Regions from separate parts of the Pelotomaculum isophthalicicum JI genome, predicted to be linked through region 1. Evidence: riboswitches for the same ligand, from Rfam matches in the RefSeq annotation. Region 1 holds a riboswitch; each other region holds the start of a gene.
What was found. A riboswitch is a leader RNA that binds a small molecule or an ion and turns the genes downstream of it on or off. The one in region 1 is predicted to bind cyclic di-GMP.

Region 1 (3,134 bases):
TCGGAAAACCCGTCGATAACACGCGACGTTTCCGGAGAGGGTGTTCAACAAGCGCTATTAAAGATACTTGAAGGCACTGTGGCCAGTGTCCCGCCACAAGGCGGGCGCAAGCACCCCCACCAGGAATTCATTCAACTGGATACCACTAATGTTTTGTTTATCTGCGGCGGGGCTTTTGACGGGATTGAGAAAATCATCCAAAACCGCACAGGGAAGAAGTCCATGGGGTTCGGAGCTGAGATCAAACCCCGGAAGGAAATGAAAATAGGAGAAATCCTTAGTAATATACTGCCGGAAGACCTTCTTAAATATGGGCTTATTCCTGAGTTTGTCGGCAGGCTGCCGGTTATTGTCACCCTGGACGCCCTTGATGAGGAAGCATTGATCCGCATCCTCACCGAACCGAGGAACGCGCTCGTTAAGCAGTATGAGAAATTGTTTAACTTGGATAATGTTTCTTTGGAGTTCGCTCCGGAAGCGTTGAAAGCGGTAGCCGAAGAAGCGCTCAGGCGCAACACCGGCGCCAGGGGGTTACGGTCTATTCTGGAAGAAGTCATGCTGGAAGTGATGTATGATATTCCATCCCGTGATGACATAGCTAAATGTATCGTTACCAGGGAAACCATTCAGAAAAAGGAACTCCCGCGGATTATCGCCGTGGATCGCAAGAAGAAAAAAGAAGAGACGGCTTAAGGCGCGCCGGAGTTGTTATACGCGAAAGAAAGCTCCTGACGGGAATAATCCCGCGGGGGCTTTTTTATCGCTTAAATAAGCGTTATGTATCTTTTAGTTTCAAGTAGGATTCCATCACTTCTTTTAAAAATGTAACATGTTTTACATCGTTTAAATTAATGAGCAAGTCATGCAGTTCATACAGAGCCTTTTCAAATTCATCTTTAGGCACTCGAAGGAGTATATCTGGCGGAACTCCTAAGATTTTTGCTATTTTCGCCAGAGTCAGTAGTGAAGTATTTCTCTGGCCTCTCTCAAGATAACCCAGATATGAACCAGTAATACCTAAACTATGTGATAATTGTTCCAATGTCAAATCTTTTTCCTTGCGGTACCGGCGAATATTTTGTCCACATACTTTCAGTATATCAAACACTTGTTTTCTCCAGCCATTTAAGAATATTTGTTAATAAAATTCCCATCTAATAAAATAACTATCCCAAAGATACACTTTTCACTGTAAAGTAATTGATAATGTAAACACATAGTTGTATAATTATTGTTAATTGTCGGGAAAAGTAGAATAATAGTTTCTTTGGCGGGCAGACCATTTCGAAAGAGTGGGGCGCAAAGCCTTGAATCTAAGGTAACTAAGTTGCTATGATTGTCAGGCTGCAGAAAGAAACGGTGATACAAATTTTTACTCGTCCTTTCTGGAAAAGCCCCTTAATGCCATTGTGATGGAAGGGGTATTGATTAATGTTAGAGGAATTAAATAACTTAGTTAAAATGATCTCTATTTACAGTTTAGAAACTTATCAACATTCAGTCAATGTGGGAATAATTGCCACTAGAATAGGAAATTTTCTAGGATTGCCAGAAAAGCAAGTTTCGTTAATCAAATATGCAGGTTTGCTTCATGATATCGGTAAAACTAAAATTGATTTAAAAATATTGAATAAACCAGGAAAGTTAACAACCAAAGAATTTAACATTATTAAAAAACATACAGAATACGGAGTTAAAATACTTTCATCTTATCCTTGGACCAAACCTTTTCTCCAGTTGGTAAATTTACACCATGAAAGATGGGATGGCAACGGTTACAATGGTATCCATGGACCAGATATTCCTATAGGAGCAAGGATACTTGCTCTGGCAGATGCTTTTGATGCCATGTCTTCATGCAGGCCCTATTCCCCAATTAAAAGTATGGATCAAATTATAAATGAATTAGATAGGTTTAGTGGCGCTCAGTTCGATCCCCACTTAGTCGAAAAGGTTATTCAGGCTTCAGACAAAGTATTGCTAAAAGATTGGGATGGTGTTGTTTAACTTGAAATCAGGTAATTTGAATGACAGTGGGAGAAAGGCACAAATTTCAATTATTCTGTCTGAGTTTGAGATTCCTCCCATACAGGACGTACTGCTCATCGGCAAGAAAGCGCCCGTTGGTCCCGAAGCCGTTCAACGGATGATAGACGTGCTGAGTCCGGAACAATATGAAGTTTTACAGGTAAATGAGGGACCCTTTGAAGCAGTGGTAATTCGTAATTCACTTTCCCGATTGATTACACGGGAAAAGCTATTAAGTATTATTCTAAATGAAGGGTGTAAAGTTGCATCCGAAACAGCAGTTTTGAAAGCTCAAGTAGATATAGTTTTAAATATTAATGTTGAGGTTGATCTATAATGTTCAAAGTTTCCGATGTTATGTCTTCTCCCGTTATCACAGCCGAAATCCTGGATAGCGTTAGTAAAGTGGCTTCAATTATGGAAAAATATAAAATAGGCGGTCTTCCAGTTTTAGATGAAGGAAAACAATTGTGTGGCATTATAACCTCTCGGGACGTGCGTAACACCCACCACAATCGTATTGTTGCCGACGCCATGAGCAAAGATGTAGTACATGTTAGTAAAAATACTTCTCTATGGGATGTTAAAAGCATTCTTGAGGAAAAAAAACTGGAAAGGCTACCGGTTTTAGATGACTGCAAACTAGTCGGAATTATTACTAAAACTGATATTCTGGTTGAAATCGGCAGGCATACAGATCCGCTAACCGGGCTTATGACAGGTTCATATATAAGATATCTAGCTGAAAACATCCTGAATGACAGGAATGAACTTACGGTCATATTTTTTGACCTAAATGGTTTCGGACTTATTAACAAAAGTCATGGACATGTTTACGGAGATCGTTGTTTGAAAATAGTCGGGCAAATTTTTGCCGAAAACACATCCGGCGGACTCTATTTTCCAGGGCGCTATGCCGGGGATGAATTCATAGTAGTGACCACAGAAAACAAAGATGATGCCGGTTTATGGGCCAATGAAATAATAAAAAAAATAGCCAATATCACAAAGAAAAAGGGCATGCCAGTAAGTATCGCCGCTGGAGTGGCAGGCGGCCGCAGAAAAAACGCGCGTGCACAAACACATCTTTCTGCGACAGTTGATGA
Region 2 (3,134 bases), on a different contig from region 1:
GATAGACCTTGCTGTGGTCGAAACCATTTTGGATACGGTAGGTTACGGCACGGTCAGTAAACAGCGACGCCCAGCACTTGCTGACATGCTTAAGAATGGCATCTTTTCCTATAATGTTCAAATACGTATCCTGCTGTCCTGCGAAGGAAGCTGTCGGAAGATCCTCCGCCGTAGCGCTGGAACGCACGGCATAGGCATTTTTCTCACCAAGCTTTGAAAGATGGCGAGCGATCTCTTCATCTATGTCCTTTGGAATGGATATCCCTTCAATGACCATGCGAACTTTCTTGCTGATTTCACTGATGCTTTCCCTGTCGTCCACTTTTAGAAGGGACAATTGATCAAGTAATGAATTGAATTCCTCGTTATTCCCAGTGATTCTTTTATACGCTTCGGTGGTAACACAAAACCCCTCCGGTACCCGGATCCCCTCAATCCTGGCTAGTTCCCCAAGGTTAACGCCTTTGCCCCCGACCACCATGAGCTTATGCTTATCGATTTCCTGAAAACCAAGCACATATGAACTCATACAGGCTCTCCTTTCTATTATTTGATGGCCGAACCCATTAGGCAATCGGATTCTATCAATCCTTAAACATAGAAATTCCTTCCTTGATTATTTTGATAGCATCGTTGAGTTTCTTTAAATACCTATTCTCGTCCAACCCGCTCCGGAAATACTCATTCAAACCGAATGTGAAAATCATATTCATAACCAGTTCGGAATCAATTTCCGGCTTGATGAGGCCACGCTCTTTATCACGCTCAATCATTTTCATATACTTTTCGGCGGATGCTACACGGAGCTTTGTAATGAATTCGCTGTTATCTATCTCCATCAGCATGCCTATCTTGGTATATTCCGGTTTTACTCTGCCCAGCTCAAGGGATTCTTTGGATTTTTGAATAATGGTTTCAAAAACGTCCGCATCCGGATCCAAGGCTTCTGTGTAGGGGACGTTCTTCCGCTTATCCTTTCCAATTTCTTCGAGCATATAAAGGTAGATGTCCTCTTTGTCATTAAAATACTGATAAAAGCTTCCCCAAGGTATTTTGGCGGCCTTCACAATCTGGTTAAGGGATGCTTCGCTGAAACGCCGGGTAGAAAATTCCTGTACGGCAGCGTCAAATATTCTCTTTTTCTTCTCGTCACTCAAATTATAAAAAGTGTCTTTGGGCACACTAACACCTCCTGTAAAACATAATAATATAAATTACTCGATATGAGAAGTATCTCATGCGAGAAATATCTCACTTTATTTTGTGGAAATTTTTTAAAAAATATATAATATAGAAGTTCTAATAATTCTTCACTTTTGGATTCCATATCAGAACATAGCATATGCACAAAAAACCTGCCGCTTAAAAAAGGGCAGGTCATGCACATAGTATATGCGGCAGCCAGGCTATCATAGTGTTTAAAAGCACCTTAGACCCTACAGCTTTTCGTCCCTGTCTTTGACAGGTTTGCTGCAGGTATTTTTATTTATGAATTTCAAAATGCACGGGTTTTGAATGGCCCTTAATGAACAATCCTTAGCGTACAATTTTATTTTTTTGGTACGGTCCCCCCCTTAAGAAGGCTAAATAAAGGCGAATACCGATATAGTTAGTGTTTTTCTAGTTACGATAGACAGCGAGGAAGATATTTATGTAGAACAGCTGAGCAGTGGCACCACCTTGAGCTGAAATACGTTAAAACGCCCGGCAGTTAAACTGCCGGGCGTTTCAGCGTCAGGTATCCGGATCTTCAAAAAATCCTATAAATCGTAATAAAGCATGAACTCGTACGGATGCGGTCTAAGCCTGATGGCGTCAAATTCCCTAGTTAGTTTGTATTCAATCCAGGCATCCAGCACATCTTTATCAAAGACTCCGCCTTCCAGCAGGAATTCGTGGTCATTCTGCAACGCTTTCAATGCCGCGTCGAGCGAACCCGGGACTGAACGGATATCCTTGGCCTCTTCGGGCGGAAGCTCAAAAATGTCTTTATCCATCGGTTGGCCCGGATCGATTTTATTCTTAATCCCGTCAAGACCCGCCATCAACAAGGCGGCAAAAGCCAGGTATGGATTGCAGGAGGGGTCGGGCGGGCGGAACTCAACCCGTTTGGTTTTGGGGTTGTTGGAGTACATGGGGATACGTACCGCCGCACTCCTGTTCCTCATGGAGTAAACCAGGTTCACCGGCGCTTCGTAGCCCGGCACCAGCCGCTTGTAAGAGTTGGTGGTCGGATTGGTAATACCGGTGAGCGCGTGGGCGTGCTTCAACAAGCCGCCGATAAAGTATAGCGCGGTTTGGCTTAACTTGGCGTATCCTTTTTCGTCAAAGAACAGGGGAATTCCGTCTTTCCACAGGCTCATGTGGACGTGCATGCCGGTACCGTTGTCCTGGAATAGCGGTTTCGGCATAAAGGTCGCGGTTTTACCATGCTTTCTGGCGACATTCTTCACAATGTATTTAAACATCATCAGATCGTCGGCCATTTTGACAAGCTTATTATATTTTATATCGATTTCGGCCTGGCCCGCGGTAGCCACTTCGTGGTGCTGGCACTCGATATTTAGCCCGGCTTCCAGCATGGTCATAACCATATCGTTACGCATGTCCTGCTGGGAATCAGTGGGGGGAACCGGGAAATATCCTTCTTTATAGCGCGGCTTATAACCAAGGTTGGGATTTTCCTCACGTCCCGAGTTCCATATGCCTTCCACGGAATCAATAAAGTAGTAGCCTGAATGCTGGTTCTGGTCAAACCTGATCGAGTCAAAAACAAAGAACTCCGCTTCAGGTCCCCAGTAGCTTTCGTCAGCAATCCCGCTGGCTCTTAAGTACGCTTCAGCTTTTTTGGCAATGTTGCGGGGGTCGCGGTTGTATTTCTCGCCGGTCACCGGGTCAATAATATCACAAATAATGCTGAGGGTGGGTACTTTGCTGAATGGATCCATAACAGCCGTTGTCGGGTCGGGAATCAGGTTCATATCACTTTGATCAATAGCCCTGAAACCGCGTATGCTGGAACCGTCAAAGCCAAAACCTTCAGCAAAAGCATTCTCGTCAAATTCGGAAACAGGAACCGAAAAATGCTGCCAAAGACCAGGCAGGTCGATGAACTTCACATCAACCATTTTTAC
Region 3 (3,134 bases), on a different contig from region 1:
AAACAATCAAAATTTATGAAACTATATTACAGTAGTTATGCACTTACAGTAAATTAGTACCAAAGAAAATCAGAAAATACGCAAAAAACTCTTGACATTTTCAAAATCGCCCAACAATCGAAATGGATGGTACTTTTTACTGGTTGCGGCCTCCACAGATGCTAAGATTTTTGCTCCGCATAACTTCCGTTGTCTTTTGCATGCTTTCTTTTCTTAGCTTGAAACCGTTGGTACGCTTATCAATCAAGGAATTGATCCGTATATAGGCTCCATTAATAGGGGGTTGAACCGCCGTGTTCCAGATGGCAATTTAGTCGTAATCTTTGGAAGGAAAGTCCTTTTATTTGTCGAAATATGCTCATATAAAGATAAGACGATCCGTAGATCACTATGACAGGTGAGGTGGAAAGATGAAAGTCAAGGACAAGATGGTACGGAATGTGGTTACTGTAAATGCTGATGTTTCAATCAAAGAAGCCTTGAACTTAATGCGGACGAAAGACTGTAGGAGACTACCGGTACTTGACAATAAAGGCACTCTGGTGGGTATTGTTGTAGAACACGATATTGAAAAAGTCCTTTGTCGTCCGGGTGGTTATCCCGAAACGCCTGTTAGTTGGGCAATGAGCTATAAATATGTTTTTATAGTAAATCCCGAAGATGATATTGTTTCAGCGGCTAAACTGATGTTGGACAAAAAAATAAGCAGCCTGCCGGTTTTAGATGAAGGAAAAATAGTAGGAATTATAACTTCTGCGGATATGCTTCAAGTAGTTATTGATACATACTCATCTGTAAAATAGATATTTCAATATTATAGTTAAATAATTACAGATAGATATTGAACCTTCGGACTCTTTTTCAGCAACATCATAAACCACCTCACTCGTTGCTTATGGTCGCCGGAAAATGGCGCAGGAATTGCGCCGTAGCGACAAGTTGGGTTATCAACGATTGAACGAATGACGGAAGAGCTTGTAAATAAATTTATGGGGGAACGCAAGCAAACGTATCAGGCCATCGCGCCACGTATTTCATTCTGACCTTATGGCAAGTATTGGAAAAGGCGGGTATTTCTAAACTAAAAAAGCAAGGGACAATGAAATCAACTCTATCATTTGGGCATCTTGAGTTGATTGAGTAAGTGATGCAACCGACCTTTTATCAGATAATAAAGGTCGGTTTTTTATATGATTTATTCACTTAGAAGCAATCAGATGAGTATACGGAGGGACAGTATATGGATAATCCCCTGCAGATTTTTATCGAGGAAACGTTAACCAGGATTACCAAAATACGTCAGGCCATAAGTACCTTAAAAGAAGAGCCACATAATAAAACATGCCAGAACATCCTACATATATTCTTCCACACTGTTTATGGCACCGGCGCTGCTGTCGGCTTTGGGGAAATAATCGAAGCCGCGAAAAGCCTGGAAGACAGAATTGCCACCAATCTTGAAACTGGGCAGGCGGCAGACATAAACCTTTTAAAGGAGTGTGAAGATACTGTAGACATCATCGAAGAGAGGGCAAACCTTCTAAAAACAGTCGAAGACATAATATCGCCCGATGAGCAAGAGCAAAAACTCCCAGAGGTGCCGCGCAAGGAAGTGCTTATCGTAGACGATGATACCGCCATAAGACAATTTATAAAACAAGAGTTATCAAAAAAGAATTTAGGAATTGTTGATGCTGGTGATGCTTCTGAAGCCAAAAAAATTCTTGAACACTACAGGCCGGATTTAATTATTCTTGACATCGTAATGCCCGGAACAAATGGCCTGGAGCTTTTTAAAGAACTGCGAACAGATCATCGCTATAAGTGGACGCCAATCTTTTTTCTTACCAGCAAATCCAGTCCCATGGAAATAGTTGAGGGTATTAAATTAGGGGCTGACGATTACATAATAAAGCCATTCAACACGGAAGATTTAGTTGCCCGCATCGAAGCTAAGATCAGCCGCATGGAGGAACTGCACGGCCTGGCAGTCCGCGATCCGCTTACCGGAACTTTTTCCCGTGGTTACTTTATGGAAAGACTTACTGAAGAAGTTGAACGCTTTTCCCGCCATAAAAAAAGCTTTTGCGTTGCCATATGCGACCTTGATTTCTTTAAGAAAGTTAACGACGAACACGGTCATCAGGTTGGCGATTTCGTCCTGCAGCAGTTTGCCTCCTTTCTATACAGCAAGTTTCGAAGAACCGATACGATTGGGAGATACGGCGGCGAGGAATTCGTTGCCCTTCTTCCGGATACTGATGCGTTAACCGCCTATAAAATATTGGAACGATTGCGTTCCGCATGGGAAAAAATGCCCATAATCGAACCCTATCAAAATAAAAACATCCAGATAACCTTTAGCTCTGGAATAGGAGAGTTTGACAAAGACGGTAAAACTGAACAGGAAATAATTAAAGCCGCTGATGCTGCCCTTTACCTGGCTAAAGAAACTGGCAGAAACAAAGTTGTTCTGGCGGGTCAATCAGGTAAAGGTGTTCATTCCCCCCTAACCAAAATTCTAGTAGTCGATGACAGTGCTGTAATCAGAAACATCTTGTTGAAAGAGTTAGAAGAGGACTATATGGTGTTCATGGCAAAAGATGGAGAAGATGCACTGGAGCAATTGCAAAGGATAAGGCCCCACTTGGCTATTATCGATTTAATAATGCCAATAATAGGTGGTCTGGAACTGATAAAAAAAATTAGAGAAAACCCAAATAATTCACATATAAAGATCATAGCGTTTAATGATGAAAGCGTACAGACAGAAACGAGGACGTTTGGATATTTAAGTAAAGATGAGATCATAGCCTTAAAAAATATGTATCCAAATTTCCAGCTTAAAGAATTGTATCTTTCGAATTTTTCGATCAATGATTACCATGATTTTTTTGAATGGGATGAGGATAATACCTTGCGTAGTTTCTATGCGGAGAAGTGTTTTTTTGACGGGAATTCTGATTTTAGCGATACTAAGTATGGCATGGATGGTTTTAGTCTGGCATCTTGTTTTTTTGGAAATGGGAAAGTTGACTTTCAAAAAACGATATTCATGTCAGACACGGTGCATTTTAACAATATTACTTTTGGAACAGGAGAAAAAGATTTTACTTCCTCATGTTTTTATAGTA
Region 4 (3,134 bases), on a different contig from region 1:
TATTTTGACAAAGCTTTCGGTGTTTCGAATTTAGCGTTGCAAATTGGACAAACGGCTTTTTTATAATACAACATTTCTTTTTGCTCAATCTCTTTTTTGGCGTCTGCCTTATCATCTTCCTCATCAGCATGTTCGACATCGTTTAAATGCTGTTCCAATATATCCGCGAAACCGTTTTCCTCTTTTTCTTCCGGGGCATACGTATCTTTTTTAACGCTGAATTCTTTTGTTTCCTTGGTTAACTGCTCTTGTCGCTCGTCATTGAACTGTACGGGTATATTGGCGGCGGTAATCTGGTTTTGGTCGGTACCCTGGTTAGTTAACTTGCGGTTGGTTTCAATTAATATTTTATTTCGGATATTTGATTGTCGAAGTCTTTTGCTTAAAGTTTCAATTATTTTTACAGCTGCTCTCGGGTTATCATCTAGAAATTCTAGAAAGTCTTTTCGTTCCAGACTAAAAATAATTGATTTTTCTAATGTCCTGGCGCAGGCTGAGCGATATCCGCCGTCTAACAGACTCATTTCCCCAAAAAAATCTGACGGTTCAAGTGTTTGGATAGCCATTTCCTGTCCAGTGGTCGATTTTGCATATATTAAAACTTTTCCTGATATGATTAGGTATAAGCTTGAACCTTGCTCTCCTTCAGAAAATATATCTGTATTTTCTTCGAAACGCTCTAGGCGCATTTTTTTAACCAAGTCTTGTAAAGGATAGTTTATGTCTTTAAAAAAAGGTATCTTCTTTAAAATGCTTTCAAGAGCATCCATGTATGATTTCACCCACCTTTAAGATTTCAGTTAATATTCTATACTACCAAAATATCAATTGAAAGGAATTTTTACTTATTGCAAAGGTGGATTTTTTTCTCAGCTAAAATAACTGTGTTCCCGCATAATATCCATGAATTAAAAACAATAAAAAAAATTCCCTGTATTATGGAATAGGGAATGGTGGGGAGAAAGCCCCTCTAGATGGGTGATTATATTAAAGGAGGTATTAAAAATAATTATAATTATTTTTAATTATCCTACATGAGAAAAATTTCCCAATTTTTTAGGACTTTAGTCCTAAATTGCAGTAACCTTAATGTTTATTAGTTACAATAACACTTAGTTATGACTAACTTCTTTTTTCATCCAATCAGTGATGTTGACGGTATACTCTTTTTCGCTGAAGCGGGATAAAAACTTGTTAGATGAATCGTCGAAACCCATCATTAAATAAAGGGCGACTCCAGCGGCCAGCATTGGAGTGTTATATTTTATCAGAATAAATATGGTTATGAAAGGTAAAATGAAGTATAGAACTTTTGGGTAAAATGTTTTTATATAACGCATATACTACCCCTTCTTTGTAAAGGAATCCCGGGGTTACTGGTAACCCGGCTATCATGGTACTACACGATACTTTAGACCCGTGGCTTTGCGTCCATAGTTTTCACTATGTTTGCCTTTTTCAGTTTGCGTTGTTACTATATTATAACAGCTATTTAAAATAAGAAAATGTGAAAGGAGAACTATTATCACAGGACTATGGTCCTATTTTTTACGACATTCAGGTAGGAAAAACCGTATAAAATGTCAAAATCAATTGTTTGTACAATAGGGGCAACATTGAAGCATACTGTGTGAATATCTTCATAATTATCACATGACAATTCAATCAAGAAAGGATTTACCGTAACCTAGTATTGGAGGCAAGTTGACTTTAACTACTTGTTCGGATAAAATATTAAATGCGCTAGTTGTTAACTAAAAATTTATTTAATTAAGCTGATGTGGCTCAGGGGTAGAGCAGCGCACTCGTAATGCGCAGGTCGTGGGTTCAAATCCCACCATCAGCTCCAAGAAAATCAAGGCCTCCGGGGTTTTAGCTGGAGGCTGTTTTATTAATGACCCTAATGTCTCCTGGTACGCCTTACCTTTTTAACATCTTTCACCTCTCTTTGCCCGTCTTTAAGGCGGGCTTTTTCTACAGTCCAACCGAAAAACAAAAACCCAGCCCATTGATGGACCGGGTTTTTGCCAAGGAGGTCTATGGAACAAAAGGAGCAACTGTTAATATAACTTATGCTGCTAGATTAATTTGGGTGCATAACCATTGATTAACACATAAATCATTGCCTGCATATTATATAAAAAAGCAAAAGGGGTGATTCTTATGGCATTCGGCGTAGGTGCAGGTTGCGGCACAGGATGCGGCACAGGTTTTGGTAACATCGGGTTTATTGTTTTCCTGATTTTTATCCTGCTCATCTTTGGAGTGAGTTGCTGCGGAGGCTGTATTTAGTATGAAAGCCTTATAAGGAGGTATTTCCATGGCTGAAGTTAAGTCCCAAGTAGTTAAAGCGGAAGAAGCTTGTGGCACAGGTTGTTTTAGTAGCCCAGCGTTTATTATCTTCCTGATTTTCATCCTGCTCGTTTTCGGCGTGGGCATGTGCGGCTGCTGCATTTAAACTGTAAAAACACTAACATAAAGGCTACGTTTGTAACCATCGGTATTTACCGGTGGTTATGATTTTGGCAATGGTAAAATGAGATACATGCAAAATATGGCCAACCGGGTGAACTATCACCGGGCCATACGGCTCAAAAACGTAGAAATCATATAAATATAATGTCAAGATGGGGTAATCGAAAGAATATAACAACGTCTGAATAGCCGGAGTTGCCATAAAATAAGCCGGGAACCACGAATCCTGGCTTAACTGGAGAGGTTTACTGCAAACATAAGAAAGGCCGTAGCGTAAATACGCCACGGCATACCGGCAGAGGCAAAAGTATTTTCCTCTTCCTATTTGTTATCTTTTGCTTCCATTAATGAGCCAAGGCAATGTTTTAACTTCTCAACTTCCACTTCACCACAAATTATCACGACAATACTATCCTTAATTTCAATGCGGCAATTGCGGCAATCGCATTCCTCTTCTTTTTTCTCTACGAAGCCCATTTTGAATTCCCTCCTCTCGGGGATGGATTTCCTGACCGGTCTTAAAATATAATATGTCATATGGGTTATTATGGTTAACGTTACCGTGGAGAATATTACCATGTAAAATATTACCCACAAATTCAACCAACAATACCCAACGCAAAAATGTAAAATCTCCAAAAAAATCAAGGCCTCCGGGG

Region 2: linked by a shared signal. The riboswitch ahead of L7E55_RS06445 (TetR/AcrR family transcriptional regulator) and the one ahead of L7E55_RS07955 (HD-GYP domain-containing protein) in region 1 are both predicted to bind cyclic di-GMP.
Region 3: linked by a shared signal. The riboswitch ahead of L7E55_RS07085 (diguanylate cyclase) and the one ahead of L7E55_RS07955 (HD-GYP domain-containing protein) in region 1 are both predicted to bind cyclic di-GMP.
Region 4: linked by a shared signal. The riboswitch ahead of L7E55_RS00745 (hypothetical protein) and the one ahead of L7E55_RS07955 (HD-GYP domain-containing protein) in region 1 are both predicted to bind cyclic di-GMP.

What each region holds. Positions count from the first base shown of each region.
Region 1 is NZ_JAKOAV010000012.1:35,057-38,190, forward strand. Features, by position in the region: gene clpX (ATP-dependent protease ATP-binding subunit ClpX) at 1-693, shown strand, start outside; gene L7E55_RS07950 (helix-turn-helix domain-containing protein) at 776-1,108, opposite strand; cyclic di-GMP riboswitch class I at 1,264-1,352, shown strand; gene L7E55_RS07955 (HD-GYP domain-containing protein) at 1,432-2,007, shown strand; gene L7E55_RS07960 (hypothetical protein) at 2,009-2,365, shown strand; gene L7E55_RS07965 (GGDEF domain-containing protein) at 2,386-3,134, shown strand, end outside.
Region 2 is NZ_JAKOAV010000008.1:102,937-106,070, forward strand. Features, by position in the region: partial or broken gene L7E55_RS06440 (phosphoenolpyruvate synthase) at 1-529, opposite strand, end outside; gene L7E55_RS06445 (TetR/AcrR family transcriptional regulator) at 585-1,181, opposite strand; cyclic di-GMP riboswitch class I at 1,394-1,481, opposite strand; gene glnA (type I glutamate--ammonia ligase) at 1,761-3,134, opposite strand, start outside.
Region 3 is NZ_JAKOAV010000010.1:28,113-31,246, forward strand. Features, by position in the region: gene L7E55_RS07080 (CBS domain-containing protein) at 411-803, shown strand; cyclic di-GMP riboswitch class II at 1,085-1,168, shown strand; gene L7E55_RS07085 (diguanylate cyclase) at 1,241-3,134, shown strand, end outside.
Region 4 is NZ_JAKOAV010000001.1:163,584-166,717, forward strand. Features, by position in the region: gene L7E55_RS00740 (DUF2225 domain-containing protein) at 1-770, opposite strand, end outside; gene L7E55_RS00745 (hypothetical protein) at 1,113-1,340, opposite strand; cyclic di-GMP riboswitch class I at 1,376-1,464, opposite strand; tRNA gene L7E55_RS00750 (tRNA-Thr) at 1,775-1,849, shown strand; gene L7E55_RS00755 (hypothetical protein) at 2,164-2,292, shown strand; gene L7E55_RS00760 (hypothetical protein) at 2,321-2,458, shown strand; gene L7E55_RS00765 (hypothetical protein) at 2,797-2,952, opposite strand.